One region of the Halobacillus shinanisalinarum genome, then DNA from elsewhere that is predicted to be linked to it. Evidence: a T-box and tRNA genes for the amino acid it is inferred to sense, from the RefSeq annotation. Region 1 holds a T-box; the other holds one or more tRNA genes.
The links. A T-box is a leader RNA that pairs with one kind of tRNA and senses whether it is charged. The one in region 1 lies ahead of MUO14_RS02520 (valine--tRNA ligase), so its partner is inferred to be a tRNA-Val.

Region 1 (7,774 bases):
TAAAAGACATCGCAGATTAAGAACAACGGAGTCAATGCGCTCCCTCGTTAGAGAAACACACCTTCATAAAGAAGATTTAATTTTCCCAATCTTTGTTGTAGAAGGGGATGGAATTAAAAGTCCTGTTGAGTCTATGCCAGGTGTTCATCACGTTTCACTAGACTATTTATCTGAAGAAATGGACGAGCTTGAGCAATTAGGGGTGCGTTCTGTTATCGTATTTGGTGTTCCCAAGGAAAAAGATGCGGTTGGTACGCAAGCCTTTCATAGGGAGGGAATCGTCCAACAAGCGATTCGGCATATAAAAAAACACCATTCTTCTTTGACGGTAATTGCTGATACGTGCTTATGTCAATATACCGATCATGGCCATTGTGGTGTGGTCAGGGATGGTGACATTGCTAACGATGAATCACTAGGATACATTACAAAAACAGCCGTGAGTCAAGCAGAAGCAGGAGCTGATGTGATTGCACCATCGAATATGATGGATGGTTTTGTTGCTGCGATTCGCCACGGGCTCGATGAAGCAGGTTACAGCCAAATTCCTGTTATGTCTTATGCTGTAAAATATGCTTCAGCCTTTTATGGTCCGTTCCGTGATGCTGCACATAGCACACCGCAATTTGGTGATCGCCGCGCTTATCAAATGGATCCGGCTAATCGCTTGGAAGCTATTCGTGAGGCGGAGTCTGATGTCGAAGAAGGAGCAGACTTCCTCATCGTTAAGCCAGCTCTATCTTACTTAGATATTATGAGGGAAGTAAAAGACCGTTTCAATTTACCGCTTGTAGCCTATAACGTGAGCGGGGAGTATTCAATGATTAAGGCCGCTGCTAAAAACGGCTGGGTAAATGAACAAGAAATAGTGATTGAGAAATTGACCTCTATGAAGCGGGCTGGGGCTGACTTAATTATTACTTATTTTGCTAAAGATGTTGCGCGTTATTTAGAGCAATAATTTGTGGTAGGGAAAGGGTGGTAAGGATGAAAAACTTTGAACGATCTACGGATGCATATAAGGAGGCAGTGGATTTAATGCCAGGTGGTGTAAACTCACCGGTCCGTGCTTTTAAGTCTGTGGATATGACCCCTATTTTCATGGAACAGGGAAAAGGGTCGAAAATCTATGATATTGATGGTCACGAGTACGTAGATTATGTGCTAAGCTGGGGGCCATTAATTCTAGGTCATGCTGATGACCGTGTTGTGGAATCGCTAAAAAAAGTGACGGAACTTGGGACAAGTTTTGGTGCACCCACATTAATTGAAAATAAATTAGCTCAGCTTGTGATTGATCGTGTGCCATCCATTGATATGCTGCGTATGGTAAACTCTGGTACGGAGGCTACAATGAGTGCATTGAGAGTTGCACGTGGGTATACGGAGCGTAATAAAATCCTTAAGTTTGAAGGGAATTACCATGGTCATGGAGACTCGTTATTGATTAAAGCAGGCTCTGGTGTTGCAACACTAGGATTGCCCGATTCTCCAGGTGTACCTGAGTCGATTGCAAAAAATACGATTACCGTTCCTTACAATGATATCGAGAGCGTTCGATATGTATTTGAACAATACGGGGATGACCTGGCTGCTGTCATCATCGAGCCAGTATCCGGCAATATGGGTGTGGTTCCGCCGCGAGAAGAATTTTTAAGTGAGTTGCGTACATTAACCGAAAGTAATGGAACTGTACTTATTTTTGATGAGGTGATGACAGGTTTTCGTGTTGGTTACAATAGTGCACAAGGGCATTTCGGAGTAACTCCGGATATGACTTGCCTCGGTAAGGTGATCGGTGGAGGGCTGCCTGTAGGTGCTTATGGAGGTAAACGTGAGATCATGGAGCGTGTAGCCCCTGTTGGTGATATTTATCAAGCAGGAACATTATCAGGAAACCCATTAGCAATGACTGCAGGATACGAAACACTAACGGCTATGAATGAGAACGCCTATCGGGAAATTAATAAAAAGGTAGACCGCTTAATTGAAGGGTTTACTGCAGCGGCAGAAAAATACCAAGTTCCCCTCACAGTGAACCGTGCTGGATCTATGGTGGGCTTCTTCTTTACAGGTCAGGCTGTAACAGATTTTGATACAGCTAATCAATCTAACCTCGACTTATTTGCGAAGTACTATCGGGGGATGATTGAAGAAGGTATCTTTCTACCGCCGTCACAATTTGAAGGGATGTTTTTGTCCCTTGCCCACACGGATGAAGATATTGAATTTACCATTCGTGCGGCAGAAAAGGTTTTTGCCAAATTATAATGAATCAGTCAGGACATTGCCTTTTAGGGTGATGTCCTTTTTTATCGTCCAGGAAATTATAAAAATATTTGCCTGTGGATAAGCTTACATGAAGTTAGCCACACCCAGCTCCAGCACCCGAGACACGCAAGACTAGTCAATCGCCTCCGTGGCCCCACAGGACGTGGGGTCGTCCGACGTTGAAACAGGATGTTTCGAACTTAGTCGAACATCCATGAAGTCTTTTCCACTGCGCCGCTTGTTTTATGCTTGTCGTGTCTACCGGGGCGCCCCGCGCTTTTGTTCTTTCGTGTCTAGTTTCATCCCGGGGCAGCCTAACGTCCTTGCTTTTTGAATTATGTATATAAAAGAGACTTATGCATATGGTGTAATAAACAACTATGTTGATTTTAAATAGGGAGGGGACGTTATTTTGGATAATAATCAGGAGCAAGTTTTTACATTTCACTTAAATGAGTCCTTATGGTTTCAAGAAGGACAGGGAGTTCGTGAATTAATTGGTATATCGTTGGAACCAGAAGTAACAATAGAAAACTTAGGGGAGGACGTCCGTCTTAAAGGTACCGTTGTTCTAGCTGGTGAATATATGCCAGGGCAAGAAGAGGATAAGTATGCTGAAACACCGGCCATTCAATCGGTTCGCGTAGTTGACTCTGTAGAAAGAGGAGAAGAAGGGATCTTTCAATTCAATCACTCCTTTCCTGTGGAGGTGACCATTCCAGCTGATCGTGTGATTGATATGGATGATGTGCACATAAATATTGAAAGCTTTGACTATGAGCTTCCAGCTGAACATCAACTAAGACTTCAGGCTCAACTTAATATTAATGGGTTGAGACAGGAGGAAGCTGTAGAAGAACCTGAATATGAAGAATATGATGAATCAGTGACCATTGGGCCAGTTGATTTTAACAAACACGATGAATCAAAACAGGCTGATCCAAGGAATGAGGCACCTGTATTGGACCTTCAAGAACATCGAAAGCAACAGGAACCGGAACCGGATCAATCTGAAGACCTTGAAACTAGTGGAGATAGATGGCCATATAAGAAATCACAAAGCTTATCCGACTATTTTAACGAGAAGAAAGGGAAGCAAACACCTGATGTATCCTCTGAAAGCACAAGTGAATGGGAAGGAACATCGAATATGTTTGGGAGTGATGTATCTCCATCTCCATCGCCAGTTTCTTCTTATAAGGCAGAGGAAGTGCAGGAGGATGTGGAGAACGAACCTTCCTCTGCAGATGTGAATGGGATTAAACAAATATTTAAGCACTTATTCCCGAATCGGGAAGACACGTACACACAAATGAAAATGTATATTGCTCAAAATGACGAAACTATTGAAGAAATTGCAGAAAGATATGAAATCCCGGTTAAGCAATTGGAGAAAATCAATGACTTGGAAGCAGATGTTACTCCTGGTCAAATTGTATATATCCCGAGTTAAATCCACTTTAAGTGGAAAGCTATATAGATACAAATAAAGATACCTGCTAAGAAGACATCCAGGGTAGTTGGGAAAAAGATGGTTCGAAACACTTGATAAATCATAATCGGCAATGTTGCTCGTTCAAGAATGTATAGGCAATGTCTGCACCACGGCGGCAGTCGATATCGATAAAAACGACTCATCTAATGACCTCCTTTTTCATAAAGTGTAAGTGTCTTAAGCACTGAGATTATGCAACAAATTCGCCCATTTCACAAAAAAAGTTGACTTCGATAGTGGATTCTTTATACAATATGAAAAAGAATACCTATATGTGAAATGCCGTGAAAGGGAAGAGTACGTGAATAAACGCTTCAGAGAGGAAAACGACTGCTGAAAGTTTTCCAGATTGTTTATTGATGGAAGGTCGCCCTGGATGCAGTTTCTTTGAAGCTAAGTAGGAGAAGCCGGTTCGAAGCCGTTATGAACAATAAGTGTACAGAGGCAACTCTGTAAATTAAGGTGGTACCACGGATAGTAATCTCTTTCGTCCTTTTTCAGGATGAAGGAGATTTTTTTATTTTCACGATTATTTAAAGGAGGAACACGGAATGGAGCAACGAGACGTAACCATGCCTACAAAGTATGACCCGGCTGCAATTGAGAAAGACCGTTATCAATATTGGGTAGAAGGCAAATTTTTTGAAGCGACAGGTGATGTGAATAAGGAACCTTATACGGTTGTTATCCCACCGCCAAACGTTACAGGTAAACTGCACTTAGGCCACGCTTGGGATACGACACTGCAGGATATTTTGACCCGTGTAAAGCGGATGCAAGGGTATGATGTGTTATGGCTTCCCGGCATGGACCATGCTGGTATTGCCACACAGGCGAAGGTTGAAGCCAAACTCAAGGAACAAGGAACAACACGCTATGACCTTGGTCGCGAGAACTTCTTGGAAAAATCATGGGAATGGAAAAAAGAATATGCCCAATTTATTCGTACACAATGGGAAAAGTTGGGCCTTGGGTTAGATTATTCTCGTGAGCGCTTTACGCTTGATGATGGTTTATCTGAAGCGGTTAAAGAAGTTTTTGTAAAGCTATATGAAAAAGATCTGATTTACCGTGGAGAATACATCATCAACTGGGATCCCGCAACAAAAACCGCCTTGTCTGATATTGAAGTGGAATATAAGGATGTTCAAGGCGCCTTTTACCATATGCGCTACCCGCTAAAAGAAGGAGAAGGTTCCATAGAAATCGCTACAACTAGACCAGAGACGATGCTTGGAGATACTGCAATTGCCGTACATCCTGAAGATGAACGTTATAAGCATTTAATTGGCAAAAAGGCTGTCTTGCCGATTATTGGTCGTGAGTTGGATATTGTAGCAGATGATTATGTAGATATGGAATTTGGTTCAGGGGCCGTGAAGATCACGCCAGCCCATGACCCGAATGACTTTGAAATTGGGAATCGACACAACCTAGAGCGTGTCCTTGTGATGAACGAAGATGGAACGATGAATGAAAAGGCAGAAAAGTATCAAGGCATGGATCGTTTTGACTGCCGTAAGCAAATTGTAAAACATCTTCAAGGAGAGGGTGTCCTTTTTGAGATTGAAGACCATTTGCATTCGGTCGGTCATTCTGAGCGTAGTGGCGCTGTAGTTGAGCCTTATTTATCTACGCAGTGGTTTGTTAACATGGAGCCGCTTGCGAAAGAGGCAATAAAACTTCAAGGCAGTGACGACAAAGTTAGTTTCGTTCCGGACCGTTTTGAAAAAACATATCTGCGCTGGATGGAGAATATTCGTGACTGGTGTATTTCCCGTCAATTATGGTGGGGGCACAGAATCCCTGCCTGGTATCATAAAGAAACAGGTGAAATTCATGTAGGAAAACAAGCACCAGAGGATAGTGAAAATTGGGAGCAAGATGAAGATGTACTTGATACTTGGTTTTCTTCCGCTTTATGGCCGTTTTCAACTATGGGCTGGCCTGGTGAAGACAGTGAAGATTTCAAGCGCTTTTTCCCGACAAATGTTCTTGTGACTGGCTATGACATTATCTTTTTCTGGGTCAGCCGAATGATCTTCCAATCGATCGAATTCACAGACCGCCGTCCATTTGAAGACGTTCTCATTCATGGGCTCGTGCGGGATGCAGAGGGCCGCAAGATGAGTAAGTCGCTTGGTAATGGCGTTGACCCGATGGATGTCATTGAAAAGTATGGTGCGGATTCCTTACGTTATTTCCTTTCAACGGGGTCAGCACCTGGGCAAGATCTCCGCTTCCAATGGGAAAAGGTTGAATCGACATGGAATTTTGCCAACAAGATTTGGAACGCTTCACGTTTTGCCTTAATGAATATGGGTGACTTAACCTATGAGGAGATTGATATAACGGGAGAAAAGTCGGTTGCTGATGATTGGATTTTAACGAGGTTGAATGAAACGATCGAACAAGTTACACGAAACATTGACAGATATGAATTTGGTGAAGCAGGCCGTCACTTATACAATTTCATCTGGGATGAATTTTGTGACTGGTATATTGAAATGGCAAAACTGCCGCTTTATGGAGAAGATGAAGCACGCATTCATACAACACGCTCGATTCTGGCTTATACTTTAGATCAAATTATGCGTATGCTGCATCCATTTATGCCATTTATCACAGAAGAGATTTGGCAGCACCTCCCACACGAAGGGGAGTCCATCACCCAAGCTGCTTGGCCACAGGTCAAAGAGGAGTTTCATAACGAAACGGCTGTCCAAGAGATGGAGCGGCTTGTATCGATTATTCGTTCTGTACGTAACATCCGTGCTGAAGTAGATACACCAATGTCTAAAGAAATACAGCTGATGGTTCAGGCGAAGGATGACACGGTTGTTGCTGAGCTTGAGAAGAATCGTAGCTATTTAGAGCGTTTTTGCAATCCGAGTGAACTTGTAATCGCAACAGAACTTAAAGCACCTGAAAAAGCAATGTCGGCCGTTATCACAGGTGCAGAGCTTTATCTTCCCCTTGCCGGGCTGATTAACATTGATGATGAAATTAAACGGTTGGAAAAAGAACGGCAAAAATGGGATAAGGAAGTGGAACGAGTACAAAAGAAACTTTCCAATGAAGGCTTTGTTAGCAAAGCACCTGAACAGGTTGTCGAAGAAGAGAGGACAAAAGAGCAGGACTACTTGGATAAACGGGCGAAGGTAGAAGCTCGAATGAAAGAATTAAAAGCATAAGGTACGGATACGGGAGGGTATTCAGATGAATACTCTCCTCTTTTTTCGAAGGAAGGTTATATCGATGAATTATCATGATGCAATACAGTGGATCCATTCACGTGAAAAATTCAAAATTAAACCAGGGTTAAAACGGATGGAATGGATGATGGAGAAGCTAGGCCACCCAGAACAGAAACTCATCTCTATTCACCTGGCTGGGACAAATGGGAAAGGTTCAACGCTGACTTTCTTAAGAAATCTTCTGCAAGAGCAAGGCTGCACGGTAGGTACATTTACATCCCCTTATATTACTCGATTTAACGAACGAATAAGTATCAACGGTTTACCGATTGATGATGAAGATCTTGCCAGCCTCGTCATGGATGTTCAGCCACTTGCCGACGAGTTAGGTGATACAGAGTGGGGAGAACCGACTGAATTTGAAGTGATTACAGCGATAGCGATCTTGTATTTTTCCCGTCAGCCATTGGATTTTGTTTTGTTTGAGACAGGCCTTGGTGGACGTTTAGATTCAACAAACATCATTCTCCCTGTCCTATCTATGATTACAAATATAGGATTAGACCACATGGCGATTTTAGGTGACAGTTATGAACAAATCGCCTACGAAAAAGCAGGGATTATAAAAGAGGATGTTCCCGTGATAACTGGAGCGGAACGTGAAGATGTTATTGAAGTCATACAGCAGCAGGCGGCAATGCAGCACGCACCACTAGATATTATCGGGGAAAGTTTCCATTATCAACATGAAACCAGTTCAGATCACGGAGAAGTTTTTTCCTTTTCCACTGCTGGCTATCAATCCCCGCCT
Region 2 (7,774 bases), 1.4 Mb from region 1:
TGTAGACGAAACCCTTTTGCAAAAGTGGATCGATACGAGCTCTTATCGAAGAGCAGTGGAGTGGGTAATCAATGGAACGGTGGTATTTGAACGCAATGACTATGTAACGGATTTAAAGGAACGCTTAAGATCTTTCCCTACACGAACAAGGGATTTAAAGAAAGCCATTGAGTTTGCTAAATTAATAAGGAGCTATAGTGAATCCAAAGATTTGTTTGAATCGGAACAATACCTTGACTCATTCAGTCGAATGGTTCACTCTCTTCATTATCTAGCTAGATTAGCTATTATTGAGAAAGGATTCCACCCAGAAGTTACCGTATGGAATCAGGTGAGAAGAATAGAACCTGAAGTATATAAGCTTTACCAAGAGCTCATTGAAAGTAAAGAGGAAACCAATAAAAGGGTTCAGTTGATGATTCTTGCTGTTGAACATGCAATTAGTGTAAGATCTCGAACAAGTGCTAAACACTTGCTTTTGCTAATAGATAGTAGGGAGGGAGCGTGGTCATTTGGTGAGCTTAAGATCCACCCAGAAATCCAAGAGTATGCGCTTGATCTGTCGTCTATGGTTGAGTACTTGGTAGATAAAGGGCTCATTGAAGTTGTACGACAGGAAACAAAAGGTGCAAATATTTATCATCGAATGTATCAAGCAGCTCCAATAAGCCAATCCTAAACTGGGAATGTTCACCCTTTCTTATCAAAGGTAAGAGAGGGTTTTTATTATGAATGAGTTTCCCTGACTGATTTCAATGGAGCTTTTTATAAATTTTTGATGAAATGTATTGACTCATATTTTATAAGCATGATATATTATTAAACGTCGCACAAAGCAAACGCGGCAGACGCACAGATTTAAGAAGAAATCATGGAAAAAGTTATTGACTTAACTTACTCACCATGATATATTAATTAGGTCGCTGTTTTGAAGCGGCGAACAACTTTTGATCTTTGAAAACTGAACGAACCAACCAGTACGTCAATTTATTCTTTCTATTAAATAGAGAGAATTTGAAACAAGCACATTCGGTGTGCAAATGAGCAAGTCAAACTTTAACTTTTATGGAGAGTTTGATCCTGGCTCAGGACGAACGCTGGCGGCGTGCCTAATACATGCAAGTCGAGCGCAGGAAGCAGGCGGATCCCCTTCGGGGGTGAAGCCTGTGGAATGAGCGGCGGACGGGTGAGTAACACGTGGGCAACCTGCCTGTAAGATCGGAATAACTCCGGGAAACCGGGGCTAATGCCGGGTAATCCTTTATCTCGCATGAGAGGAAGGTAAAAGATGGCTTCTAGCTATCACTTACAGATGGGCCCGCGGCGCATTAGCTAGTTGGTGAGGTAACGGCTCACCAAGGCGACGATGCGTAGCCGACCTGAGAGGGTGATCGGCCACACTGGGACTGAGACACGGCCCAGACTCCTACGGGAGGCAGCAGTAGGGAATCTTCCGCAATGGACGAAAGTCTGACGGAGCAACGCCGCGTGAACGATGAAGGTCTTCGGATCGTAAAGTTCTGTTGTTAGGGAAGAACATGTACCGTTCAAACAGGGCGGTACCTTGACGGTACCTAACGAGGAAGCCCCGGCTAACTACGTGCCAGCAGCCGCGGTAATACGTAGGGGGCAAGCGTTGTCCGGAATTATTGGGCGTAAAGCGCGCGCAGGCGGTTCCTTAAGTCTGATGTGAAAGCCCACGGCTCAACCGTGGAGGGTCATTGGAAACTGGGGAACTTGAGGACAGAAGAGGAGAGTGGAATTCCACGTGTAGCGGTGAAATGCGTAGATATGTGGAGGAACACCAGTGGCGAAGGCGACTCTCTGGTCTGTTTCTGACGCTGAGGTGCGAAAGCGTGGGTAGCAAACAGGATTAGATACCCTGGTAGTCCACGCCGTAAACGATGAGTGCTAGGTGTTAGGGGGCTTCCACCCCTTAGTGCTGAAGTTAACGCATTAAGCACTCCGCCTGGGGAGTACGGCCGCAAGGCTGAAACTCAAAGGAATTGACGGGGGCCCGCACAAGCGGTGGAGCATGTGGTTTAATTCGAAGCAACGCGAAGAACCTTACCAGGTCTTGACATCCTTGGATCGCCCTAGAGATAGGGTTTTCCCTTCGGGGACCAAGTGACAGGTGGTGCATGGTTGTCGTCAGCTCGTGTCGTGAGATGTTGGGTTAAGTCCCGCAACGAGCGCAACCCCTAATCTTAGTTGCCAGCATTCAGTTGGGCACTCTAAGGTGACTGCCGGTGACAAACCGGAGGAAGGCGGGGATGACGTCAAATCATCATGCCCCTTATGACCTGGGCTACACACGTGCTACAATGGATGGTACAAAGGGCAGCGAAGCCGCGAGGTGTAGCAAATCCCATAAAACCATTCTCAGTTCGGATTGCAGGCTGCAACTCGCCTGCATGAAGCCGGAATCGCTAGTAATCGCGGATCAGCATGCCGCGGTGAATACGTTCCCGGGCCTTGTACACACCGCCCGTCACACCACGAGAGTTGGCAACACCCGAAGTCGGTGAGGTAACACATTATGTGAGCCAGCCGCCGAAGGTGGGGCCAATGATTGGGGTGAAGTCGTAACAAGGTAGCCGTATCGGAAGGTGCGGCTGGATCACCTCCTTTCTAAGGACATATGCAAGGCGACCTCTTTCTCTTTCGAGAAAGTCGGGAAGCTGCCGCATACGGAAGACGTACCTGGTTGGTTGTTCAGTTTTGAGAGATCAAACGATCTTTCAATGTGAACCTTGAAAACTGGATAAGATAATCAGAACGTGACGATCCTCTTTAGATAGAGATCGACACGGGATGACAAGACATCAAACATCAATTTTTTAACGTCTTTTCACGACGACAATAGTTAAGTGAATAAGGGCGCACGGTGGATGCCTTGGTACTAGGAGCCGATGAAGGACGGGACTAACACCGATATGCTTTGGGAAGCCGTAAGTAGGCTGTGCACCGAAGATTTCCGAATGGGGGAACCCCCTGCTCGTAATGGAGCAGGATCCTTTACTGAATACATAGGTAAGGGAAGGCAGACCCGGGGAACTGAAACATCTCATTACCCGGAGGAAGAGAAAGCAAACGCGATTTCCCAAGTAGCGGCGAGCGAAACGGAAACAGCCCAAACCAGAAAGCTTGCTTTCTGGGTTGTAGGACACTCCTTTGGAGTTACAAAAAAAGAGGATAGATGAATCGATCTGGAACGATCAGCCAGAGCAGGTAAGAGCCCTGTAGTCGACATCTTCTTTTCTCCGGAGTGGATCCTGAGTACGGCGGAACACGAGGAATTCCGTCGGAATCCGGGAGGACCATCTCCCAAGGCTAAATACTCCCTAGTAACCGATAGTGAACCAGTACCGTGAGGGAAAGGTGAAAAGCACCCCGGAAGGGGAGTGAAAGAGATCCTGAAACCGTGCGCCTACAAGTAGTCGGAGCCCATTGATGGGTGACGGCGTGCCTTTTGTAGAATGAACCGGCGAGTTACGACCGTCTGCAAGGTTAAGCTAAAGCAGCGGAGCCGCAGCGAAAGCGAGTCTGAATAGGGCGAAGCAGTAGGCGGTCGTAGACCCGAAACCGTGTGATCTACCCATGTCCAGGGTGAAGGTCAGGTAACACTGACTGGAGGCCCGAACCCACGCAAGTTGAAAATTGCGGGGATGAGGTGTGGGTAGGGGTGAAATGCCAATCGAACACGGAGATAGCTGGTTCTCTCCGAAATAGCTTTAGGGCTAGCCTCAGAATAGAAAGTCTTGGAGGTAGAGCACTGATTGGACGAGGGGCCCCTACCGGGTTACCGAATTCAGTCAAACTCCGAATGCCAACGACTTTGTTCTGGGAGTCAGACCATGGGTGATAAGGTTCATGGTCGAAAGGGAAACAGCCCAGACCGCCAGCTAAGGTCCCCAAGTGTGTGTTAAGTGGAAAAGGATGTGGCGTTGCTTAGACAACCAGGATGTTGGCTTAGAAGCAGCCATCATTGAAAGAGTGCGTAATAGCTCACTGGTCGAGTGACGCTGCGCCGAAAATATACCGGGGCTAAACACACCACCGAAGCTGCGGATTGATCCTTAGGGATCAGTGGTAGGAGAGCGTTCTAAGGGCTGCGAAGTCAGACCGTAAGGACTGGTGGAGCGCTTAGAAGTGAGAATGCCGGTATGAGTAGCGAAAAAAGAGTGAGAATCTCTTTCACCGAAAGCCCAAGGTTTCCTGAGGAAGGCTCGTCCTCTCAGGGTTAGTCGGGACCTAAGCCGAGGCCGAAAGGCGTAGGCGATGGCCAACAGGTTGATATTCCTGTACCGCCTCCTTTCCGTTTGAACGACGGGGGGACGCAGGAGGATAAGGAGAGCGCACCACTGGATGTGTGCGTCCAAGCAGTGAGACGGTCGAGACAGGCAAATCCGCTCGGCAACGTCAAGCTGTGATGGGGAGGGAACTAGAGTACCGAAGCTCCTGATTTCACACTGCCAAGAAAATCCTCTAGTGAGGAAAGAGGCGCCCGTACCGCAAACCAACACAGGTAGGCGAGGAGAGAATCCTAAGGTGAGCGGGAGAACTCTCGTTAAGGAACTCGGCAAAATGACCCCGTAACTTCGGGAGAAGGGGTGCTCCTCTGCCGAGGAGCCGCAGTGAAAAGGCCCAAGCGACTGTTTACCAAAAACACAGGTCTCTGCGAAGCCGTAAGGCGAAGTATAGGGGCTGACACCTGCCCGGTGCTGGAAGGTTAAGGGGATGCGTTAGCGCTTGGCGCGAAGCGTTGAACCGAAGCCCCAGTAAACGGCGGCCGTAACTATAACGGTCCTAAGGTAGCGAAATTCCTTGTCGGGTAAGTTCCGACCCGCACGAAAGGTGCAACGACTTGGGCACTGTCTCAACGAGAGACCCGGTGAAATTATACTATGCGTGAAGATGCGCATTACCCGCGACAGGACGGAAAGACCCCGTGGAGCTTTACTGTAGCCTGATATTGAATGTTGGTACAGCTTGTACAGGATAGGTGGGAGCCTGAGAAGCCGGAGCGCTAGCTTCGGTGGAGGCGCTGGTGGGATACCACCCTGGCTGTACGGACATTCTAACCCAGGACCGTGATCCGGTTCGGAGACAGTGTCAGGTGGGCAGTTTGACTGGGGCGGTCGCCTCCTAAAGAGTAACGGAGGCGCCCAAAGGTTCCCTCAGAATGGTTGGAAATCATTCGCAGAGTGTAAAGGCACAAGGGAGCTTGACTGCGAGACCTACAAGTCGAGCAGGGACGAAAGTCGGGCTTAGTGATCCGGCGGTACCGTATGGAAGGGCCGTCGCTCAACGGATAAAAGCTACCCCGGGGATAACAGGCTTATCTCCCCCAAGAGTCCACATCGACGGGGAGGTTTGGCACCTCGATGTCGGCTCATCGCATCCTGGGGCTGTAGTCGGTCCCAAGGGTTGGGCTGTTCGCCCATTAAAGCGGTACGCGAGCTGGGTTCAGAACGTCGTGAGACAGTTCGGTCCCTATCCGTCGTGGGCGTTGGAAATCTGAAAGGAGCTGTCCTTAGTACGAGAGGACCGGGATGGACACACCGCTGGTGTACCAGTTGTTCCGCCAGGAGCATCGCTGGGTAGCTACGTGTGGACGGGATAAGTGCTGAAAGCATCTAAGCATGAAGCCCCCCTTGAGATGAGATTTCCCCTTACGCCAAGTAAGTAAGATTCCTCAGAGACGATGAGGTCGATAGGTCCGAGGTCGAAGCGTGGTGACACGTGAAGCTGACGGATACTAATCAATCGATGACTTATCTATATCAAAATTGAATCGTTTGGTCTTGCCTGTCTTATCCAGTTTTGAGGGTTTTCAAAAACTTCTACATAAACCCTTGATTTTTCTTTTAAAGAGCAATATAATATATCTTGTCCTTTAAAAAAGAGAATTAAGAGATCTGGTGGCGACGGCGAAGAGGTCACACCTGTTCCCATGCCGAACACAGTAGTTAAGCTCTTCAGCGCCGATGGTAGTCGGGTCGATCCCCGTGAGAGTAGGACGCTGCCAGGTTTCATTATTATTCCACCGTAGCTCAGTGGTAGAGCAATCGGCTGTTAACCGATCGGTCGTAGGTTCGAATCCTACCGGTGGAGCCATTACGGAGAGCTGTCCGAGCTGGCCGAAGGAGCACGATTGGAATTCGTGTAAACCGTTTTCGCGGTTTCGAGGGTTCGAATCCCTCGCTCTCCGCCATATCGAACATAACGAAAGTTTTCGATTGGCCCGTTGGTCAAGTGGTTAAGACACCGCCCTTTCACGGCGGTATCACGGGTTCGAATCCCGTACGGGTCACCAACTTCCCAAAGCTTATTAGTGAAAGTATTATTAAATATATCATTTTCTTAATACATTACATATCTAGTAAGTTATATAGCTGGAGGATTAGCTCAGCTGGGAGAGCACTTGCCTTACAAGCAAGGGGTCGCAGGTTCGAGCCCTGCATCCTCCACCATCTATTTTCTAGTGGAAATTCCACATTATCGCGGGGTAGAGCAGTCTGGTAGCTCGTCGGGCTCATAACCCGGAGGTCACAGGTTCAAATCCTGTCCCCGCAACCAAATTTGGTCCGGTAGTTCAGTTGGTTAGAATGCCTGCCTGTCACGCAGGAGGTCGCGGGTTCGAGTCCCGTCCGGACCGCCATGTTTACATATACACGTAAATCATTAGAAATCTGGCTCGGTAGCTCAGTCGGTAGAGCAACGGACTGAAAATCCGTGTGTCGGCGGTTCGATTCCGTCCCGAGCCACCTTTTTCCACTAGCCGGCCTAGCTCAACTGGTAGAGCAACTGATTTGTAATCAGTAGGTTGGGGGTTCAAGTCCTCTGGCCGGCACCATTTGGTCATTGTGATGGAGGGATAGCGAAGTTGGCCAAACGCGGCGGACTGTAAATCCGCTCCCATCGGGTTCGTAGGTTCGAGTCCTACTCCCTCCACCATTTATAGGGGTATAGTTTAATGGTAAAACTGCGGTCTCCAAAACCGCCAATGTGGGTTCAATTCCTACTACCCCTGCTTTTTACATTATGGCGGCTATGGCGAAGGGGTTAACGCACCGGATTGTGGTTCCGGCATGCGTGGGTTCAAATCCCACTAGTCGCCCCATTTTTAAATTAATCTGTTGGGCCATAGCCAAGCGGTAAGGCCACGGTTTTTGGTACCGTCATGCGCTGGTTCGAATCCAGCTGGCCCAGCCATCAGATGCGGGAGTAGTTCAGTGGTAGAACACCACCTTGCCAAGGTGGGGGTCGCGGGTTCGAATCCCGTCTCCCGCTCCATTTTATATTCATAACTAAGAGATGGTTAGCATAGGATGTAAAACGGCGGCATAGCCAAGCGGTAAGGCAGAGGACTGCAACTCCTCTATCACCGGTTCGATTCCGGTTGCCGCCTCCATGCCGGTGTGGCGGAATTGGCAGACGCGCACGACTCAAAATCGTGTTCCTCACGGAGTGTCGGTTCGAACCCGACCACCGGTATTATTTTATTTTCGTTAAGAGTAAGTCAATTAGTCTTGAATATACTGTAATATCAACGTTTCTCACATTGTGGGAAGCGTTTTTTTTGTTGTCTTTTTTAGCTAAAATACGTAGATTTTTAGTGTTTACCCATTGTCTCTAATCATGTGTATTAATCGTGCGAATAGCTCCGAAGGAAGGCAAGCTATGGCAAGACGTAAGAATAATCTTAATGACCGTGAAATATCCATTGTCCGAAAAAGTTCGAATTCATTCGTATGCAGAATCATTCAAT

Region 2: it encodes a tRNA-Val, which carries the amino acid that the T-box ahead of MUO14_RS02520 (valine--tRNA ligase) is inferred to sense. The anticodon was not compared.

What each region holds. Positions count from the first base shown of each region.
Region 1 covers NZ_CP095074.1:460,709-468,482, reverse strand. Annotated here, with positions in the region: gene hemB (porphobilinogen synthase) at 1-961, shown strand, start outside; gene hemL (glutamate-1-semialdehyde 2,1-aminomutase) at 988-2,271, shown strand; gene spoVID (stage VI sporulation protein D) at 2,684-3,724, shown strand; gene MUO14_RS02525 (hypothetical protein) at 3,721-3,909, opposite strand; T-box leader at 4,042-4,264, shown strand; gene MUO14_RS02520 (valine--tRNA ligase) at 4,318-6,960, shown strand; gene MUO14_RS02515 (bifunctional folylpolyglutamate synthase/dihydrofolate synthase) at 7,019-7,774, shown strand, end outside.
Region 2 covers NZ_CP095074.1:3,976,407-3,984,180, forward strand. Annotated here, with positions in the region: gene MUO14_RS19655 (nucleotidyltransferase-like protein) at 1-679, shown strand, start outside; rRNA gene MUO14_RS19660 (16S ribosomal RNA) at 1,063-2,631, shown strand; rRNA gene MUO14_RS19665 (23S ribosomal RNA) at 2,865-5,785, shown strand; rRNA gene rrf (5S ribosomal RNA) at 5,921-6,034, shown strand; tRNA gene MUO14_RS19675 (tRNA-Asn) at 6,046-6,120, shown strand; tRNA gene MUO14_RS19680 (tRNA-Ser) at 6,125-6,217, shown strand; tRNA gene MUO14_RS19685 (tRNA-Glu) at 6,245-6,319, shown strand; tRNA gene MUO14_RS19690 (tRNA-Val) at 6,401-6,476, shown strand; tRNA gene MUO14_RS19695 (tRNA-Met) at 6,506-6,582, shown strand; tRNA gene MUO14_RS19700 (tRNA-Asp) at 6,588-6,664, shown strand; tRNA gene MUO14_RS19705 (tRNA-Phe) at 6,698-6,770, shown strand; tRNA gene MUO14_RS19710 (tRNA-Thr) at 6,784-6,859, shown strand; tRNA gene MUO14_RS19715 (tRNA-Tyr) at 6,875-6,960, shown strand; tRNA gene MUO14_RS19720 (tRNA-Trp) at 6,966-7,036, shown strand; tRNA gene MUO14_RS19725 (tRNA-His) at 7,051-7,126, shown strand; tRNA gene MUO14_RS19730 (tRNA-Gln) at 7,144-7,218, shown strand; tRNA gene MUO14_RS19735 (tRNA-Gly) at 7,225-7,299, shown strand; tRNA gene MUO14_RS19740 (tRNA-Cys) at 7,344-7,417, shown strand; tRNA gene MUO14_RS19745 (tRNA-Leu) at 7,419-7,500, shown strand.